Regions from separate parts of the Chryseobacterium sp. AG363 genome, predicted to be linked through region 3. Evidence: riboswitches for the same ligand, from Rfam matches in the RefSeq annotation. Region 3 holds a riboswitch; each other region holds the start of a gene.
The links. A riboswitch is a leader RNA that binds a small molecule or an ion and turns the genes downstream of it on or off. The one in region 3 is predicted to bind cobalamin.
Positions count from the first base shown of each region.

Region 1: another riboswitch for cobalamin. It lies ahead of DEU39_RS10710 (acyl-CoA thioesterase); the one in region 3 lies ahead of DEU39_RS19885 (T9SS type A sorting domain-containing protein).
Region 2: another riboswitch for cobalamin. It lies ahead of metE (5-methyltetrahydropteroyltriglutamate--homocysteine S-methyltransferase); the one in region 3 lies ahead of DEU39_RS19885 (T9SS type A sorting domain-containing protein).

Region 1 covers NZ_RAQF01000002.1:2,357,759-2,359,961, reverse strand. Annotated here, with positions in the region: gene DEU39_RS10715 (DUF4932 domain-containing protein) at 1-729, opposite strand, end outside; gene DEU39_RS10710 (acyl-CoA thioesterase) at 904-1,287, opposite strand; cobalamin riboswitch at 1,402-1,582, opposite strand; gene DEU39_RS10705 (hypothetical protein) at 1,617-2,203, opposite strand, start outside.
Region 2 covers NZ_RAQF01000002.1:541,372-543,574, forward strand. Annotated here, with positions in the region: gene DEU39_RS02430 (LytR/AlgR family response regulator transcription factor) at 1-406, shown strand, start outside; gene DEU39_RS02435 (Lrp/AsnC family transcriptional regulator) at 430-891, opposite strand; cobalamin riboswitch at 1,087-1,273, shown strand; gene metE (5-methyltetrahydropteroyltriglutamate--homocysteine S-methyltransferase) at 1,452-2,203, shown strand, end outside.
Region 3 covers NZ_RAQF01000005.1:321,681-323,883, reverse strand. Annotated here, with positions in the region: gene DEU39_RS19890 (esterase-like activity of phytase family protein) at 1-799, opposite strand, end outside; cobalamin riboswitch at 1,025-1,216, shown strand; gene DEU39_RS19885 (T9SS type A sorting domain-containing protein) at 1,279-2,203, shown strand, end outside.

The DNA of each region.
Region 1 (2,203 bases), on a different contig from region 3:
AATAGGATTTACATACCCATGATCGATTTCTGAAAATACGGTGTGATTATCAAGAATCCTTCTTGCGAGATTACCTTTTAAATTTCCAAGGATAAGATCTTCTCCGATATTTGGAAAGTCTACAGTTAAGGAGCTATTGATATCCCTGTGGCAATTCTGTCCGCCTACCAAAGGAGATATGGCAATAATGTATTTCTTATCTGTTTCATTGGCTGGTCTTTTTGCTATTTTATCCAAAAAAGTATAAGTATCATTGATGTAATAATACTCTTTGTAATTGGCAATTAAAGTATTGTAAAACGACTGATGATTTTTATAAAAGGTTCTGTAATTTGATTTCTTTACAAAATCATTGATGAGCTCCAGATTTTCATCTACTTCTTTAGGACCAAAGGAATTGAAAGGAAAATCTCTTTTAAGTAAGCCTTTTTCATCAAAAGAAAATGCATAGAAATCAGTTCGGAAGCCTAAGAATTTTTTCCAATCTTTTCTTGAATAATTTACTTTTTTTAGTAAAGGATGATCTTTTACAGGCTCAAAATACGTAATGATTTCATCATAATACGGTGGGATTTTCTGTACGTCATAAGGATCTGTTCTGCCATATTCAGTGAGGGCCAGAATAATATTTCCTAATTCGTAACTTTCTGAAAGTTCAATTTTAACGTCTTTTTGTGCTCTTAATGTAATGGATAGGATAAGGGTAATGATTACAATAATCTTTTTCATGAAATATCGGTTCTTCTATAGTTTTTAGTGACAGCAATGTAAAAATAATTTTTTTGCCATGCTAAAAGTAAATATAAAAACAAATGAACTCCAATTATTCTTTGGTTGAGATATACTATGTTGTGTTGAATGGAAAAGTTTCGGGCGGCCAGAGGCCGCCCGAAACTTTATTGTTTATAGTATTTGGATTGGTTTCTTGAATTCGTCAATCGCTACAAAAGTAAAATCACCAATAATTGCTTTTTCTCTTTCATAGGAATACATCTGCTCGGTGTAAATTTCAACGTTTACTTTCATACTGGTTTTTCCCACGTATGAAACTTTCCCGATCAGCTCAACGATGGTTCCGGCAGGAATAGGTTTTTTAAAATCGATCTTGTCACTGCTTACCGTTACCACTCTTTTTCTGGCAAAACGGGTTGCTGTGATAAAAGCTACCTCATCCATCAGCTGCATCGCTGTACCTCCAAAAAGGGTATCATAGTGATTGGTTGTGTTAGGGAAAACCGCTTTAAAGATTCTGGTTTCGGATGCTTCAATTCTTTCTTCTGTAGTCATATATCATTATTAATTAAAGCGATAGGAAATGATTGGAAACAACAGAATAATAACAGGAACTTATAGAATTCCTGAAACAATCCATCAGATCAATACAACTTCAAATCGCGAAAGTTACATGTTTAAGAAAAAGGCAGGTCTCCTGACTTGTAACATCATTTATCTCCTTCCCATGCCTCGCACAGTGGATCTTTGATAAAGACTTCAGTTACTTACAGTTGCGCGACAGTCCGTGATTTTCACACGGTTCCCTTTTAATCTGCAGTGATGCAGAACCAATTTCTGTGATGAATAAGCGTAAAAACTTTTCGAATGCAAAAATAATGAATTTATTCCGGATTATGGTAAATAATCTGGCTGATTACTCTTCCTTTCTTAATCGTCCAGAGAGTAGTGTATCTGTTTTCCCCTGAACCGTTTATCATATAAAGAAAAATATTATCGTTGTCAAGTGAGGTTACTCCAACGTTTTCAAAATCCATGGTAGGCTGGAACATATTTTTGATGGCTTCTCTTACAAAAACAGATCCTCTTCCGGGCTGCTGTACTCTGATGGATTTGATTTCGGTCATACCTTCCGGAAGGTCATTTCCAATTCCCCATGGTTTTACTTTATCAATGGTAAGAATTTTTCCTTCGGCATCTTTTTCCTTTTTACGGTATCCTGCATTGGAAGGATAAATATCAATCACCACTTTGCTTCTTTGTGCAGTAGGAACCTTAGGATCAGAATTGTCAGTAAAAATAAGAGATCTTCCGTTTTTAGATTTAGATGGAGTGTAGGCAGGAAGCTGGTCTACATAAGCAATACGCCCTTTATTTACCATTCCTTCTTTATCCAGAGTTTCATACCGTACAAAAGGTTTGTCGTCATCCTGTTTCTCCGGATATTTGATCCAGATCCATTCTGTTTCTC
Region 2 (2,203 bases), on a different contig from region 3:
TTCAGAACCACAAGATGTTTTGGCAAAACTTCAGCAAATGCTGAACAACAACAATACACAGAAAAATTATAAGAAAAGATTCACTGTCAGTTCACATCAGGGGCTTTATTTTATCAATACGGAAGAGATCTCTTTCTTTGGAGCAGAAGAAGGAGTTGTTTTTGCTTTTGATACAGCAGGAAAAAAACATCTGTTGAATGAATCTACTTTAAAAGAAATTGAAATGCAGTTAAATCCTTCTGATTTTTTCAGGATCAACCGTAGTGAGCTTGTTCAGAAACATCATATTGAAAGAATAGAGCGATACAATAAAAATACACTTTCCGTTCAGATAAAAGGGCAGAAAGATCATCTTGTCACAAGCCAAAGCAATACTTCCTCGTTCAGAAAATGGATTGAAGAATAAATAGGTTTTCCGGTTTTATTCCATTAAATAGTCAGCCCATGGTTATTCTTTACCTCAGCCATCACAAACGTACTGTGGGTACTCCCTATGGAATCCACAGATCCAAGCTTATTGAATACAAAATCCTGATAATGCTTCATATCCCGTACCTGAACTTTCAGAAGGAAATCAAAATCCCCGGAAATATTGTAACATTCGGCAACTTCTTCGATTTCTAAAATCTCCTTTACAAAATCATAACCTACCGATCTGTCGTGAATTTTGAGCTTGATCTGGCAGAAAACCGTAAATCCGCGATTCAGTTTTTCGGCATCAAGAACGGCCGCATATCTTTTAACAAAACCTTCCTGTTCAAGCCTTTTTACCCTTTCAAAAACAGGTGAGGTAGAAAGATTTACCTCTTTCGCAAGTTCCTTAACGGTGAGTTTAGCATTTTTCTGGAGCAGCCTTAGCAGCTGTAAGTCCTTATCATCGAATTGTTCCACAGAATATTATTCTTTTAAATGATTAAAACATTCAAATGTACAGAATTTTATGCTTTTATTTTTGTTTTTAAAAGTTTAATTTGCTTAATTATTTGATAATAATTGTATTTTTATTCTGTATTGCTAATTTTACACAAAATTAAAAACTTTTACTGATGACCATAGTTAAAGGTAAAAGTACAGTTCTTTACAGATACTTCATCAAACAGAAAAGGTTTTACTTAACGTAGATTAATAGGGAATCGTGTGCAAATCACGAGCTGTCGCGCAACTGTAAGTAACACACCAAAGGTTTCTGTCCTTGCAGATCCACTGCCAAAAGCGGGAAGGATGACGGAAACTGTTACAAGTCAGGAGACCTGCCTTTACTGAATTGACAATGCTTTCGCGGTCTGAAGCTTTGGGGTCATACAGATGATATATCGGATTCGGGTATTTTCTTTTGTAAAGGAAATTACGCTGTCTGCTATGTCATGACTTTCCTGAAACTTCTTCCGATAAAACATTACGAAGCCTTTTAAAGAACTTTCCCAATAAGTTTAATTAAAAAGTTTTAAAAAATGCAAACTCACATCCTTGGCTATCCGCGTATTGGTAGCAAAAGAGAACTCAAAAAAGCCTGCGAACAGTATTGGTCAGGTAAAATCCTTTTGGAAGAACTTCTGAATACCGGAAGAACTATCTGTAACCAAAACTGGAATATCCAGAAAGAAGCAGGGATAGACCTTATCCCGTGTAATGATTTTTCATACTATGATCAGGTGTTGGATATGAGCCTTGTAGTAGGAGCCATTCCAACACGTTACCATGAAGTGGTGCTTAAAAAGAATAATACTGAATTGGATCTTTATTTTGCAATGGCAAGAGGATATCAGAAAGACGGATTGGATATCACTGCCATGGAAATGACCAAGTGGTTCGATACCAACTATCACTATATCGTTCCGGAATTTTATAAAAATCAACAGTTTAAACTGAGCTCAGATAAGATTTTCAATGAATTTGCCGGAGCAAAACAAGCGGGAATCAATGCAAAACCGGTGATTATCGGACTGGTTTCTTATCTGTTATTAGGAAAAGAAAAAGAAGAAGGCTTCGATAAATTGGATCTGGCTGGAAATCTTCTTCCAGTCTATACAGAGATTTTAACCAAACTTCAAGACCAGGGTGCGGAATGGATTCAGTTTGATGAACCTTTTCTGGCGTTGGATTTAACAGAAAAAGCCAAAGAAACGTATCTTTCTGTGTATGCCGAAATCAGAAAACGTTTTCCGAAACTGAAATTTATCGTTGCCACTTATTTTGACGGATT
Region 3 (2,203 bases):
GAAACTGTTTAGTCTGCCCTGTAACCGTATCAAATGTGACAATTCTCGTTAAAGTTTTATTGGCAGCCAATGCCTTACTGGGAACATACATCATCGACTGCATGGTTCCTACCAGCGTTCTTCCGTCCGGGCTCATACAAAGTCCTTCCATTCCTCTGTTGGCTCTTCTTTTCGCTAAAACAGCAGGTAATTTTCTTGGTCCTGTATTTACTCCGATCGGGCTTATTCTTTCCATCTCCATTCCATCAGCACTGTAGTGTACAATATGCGGTCCATATTCATCAGAAACCCAGAATGTACCGTCAGCGGCAGCAACAATACTTTCGCTGTCAAGACCATACTGATCAGTACCTAAGACATTTCCGGAAGCATCATATGCTACTTCCCCTGTGCTCCCCATTCCAACAGGATTTGGAAGTCCGGTAATAGGCTGTCCGGATGGATTTTTAAGTTTAATATATTTGATGACCTTTACATTTCCGTCAGCATTGATTTTAAAATGCATAATGGTTGGAGTAAAATTAGGAGTAAGAAACTTTTTCCCATTCTGCAAGTCGGTGTTAGGTCCTCTATCGGTAATGACATAGAATTCGCCTTTTCTGGTAGGATGAGCCGCAGCTCCGGATCCAAAACCTCCGTTGATAACATCCACTCCGTTTATCGTAGTCAGTTTTGAAAATGGAAACTCCTGAGGGAGTTTGGAATAATTAATATCCTGATTAACCATTGCGATATCGTCATCACTTTTACATGAAGCCAATACAGCCAGTATACCCACAGAACATAGTAATTTTTTCATATGCTATTTTATGGCTGCGAAAATAGGACTTGATTGTAAACTGATCTTAAATACAATGATAATTGTTTTTTAACAATTGAACAGACAGAATGCATTGAAGATAAATAAGAAAAGAATCTATTTAAAAATGAAAAACCGACAATCCAACCAAATTATTAATCAATTTGAAAATCATTTTTTTTAAAGGAAAATAATTCACAAAACGGACTTATCAATTTATATGATATATTTGCAGCGTTTTAAGGCTGAACAATGTTCATTAATAGGGAATCAAGTGAGAATAATATTCAAATCTTGAGCTGTACCCGCAACTGTAAACTGTTTAAACTTACTGCACAAAAACCACTGGATCTGAAAATCCGGGAAGGAAGTTGTAAGATGTGAGCCAGGAGACCTGCCTTAAAACACCAGATTCAGAGAAAGAATTAGTTCTGCTCTGAAGATAAGTTTCGGGAATAAAACTTTAAATTAATTATATCATGAGAAAAATCTATCTTTTTTTCTTACTGCTTTGCATGCAGGTATTGTCGGCCCAATTCACAGAAAACGACATTAAATTTTGGGTAGGAACCGGTTCTAAAAAAGCATATTTCATTGCAGACTTTAATGATGACAGCACCCCAAATTCTTATGCTTGGGGATACCGTTTTGACGGAAATGGCTTAACCATGGAAGACATGATTACTGCTATTGCCGCTGCAGAACCTAAAATGGAAATTGAAATACCATCCGGATTTCTGTACAGTTTAAATTACAATCATCATACTCCCAGCCTTGACGACTATTGGTCAACCTGGTCAGGAAACACTCCATCAACTATGGCATTCAATAATGGTGTGAACAATGATCTTTTAGTGGACGGAAGATGGTATGGAGCTTCTTATAGTTTTTCCCCTCCTACAATGCCTTCCCCACCAGTTCCAGCCTACAGTTCTGCTTGGTTTGTTCCCTCGCAGGTTACAAACTGGGTAGGAAGCGGAACTAATAAAAGTCTTGTCGTTATTGATTTCGGAACTGATAATGCCAACGGAAATGCCAATTCTTTTGTTTTTGGAATTAAATATAACGGAAGCATAACTGCTGAACAGGCGTTACAACTGATCCAGTCTCAAGCTTCCTATTTCAATTTTGCATCAGCGAATAATCAGATTACTAATTTAACATTGAATTCATTTACTGGAAATACTTCCGGATCAGACAGCTGGAAGTTATATAAAGGAAAAGATCTATCAAGCTGGCAAACAAAAGCCAATCTTTCTCAGATTCAACTGAGTAACAATGACTGGTTTGGATTAAGTTTCGGGCAAAGAAGACCATTTACCCCCACCGAGGCACAGCTGACTTTAGGAATTTCTTCTGTGACCAAGAAAAAATTCAATATTTATCCAAATCCGGCAAGTGATT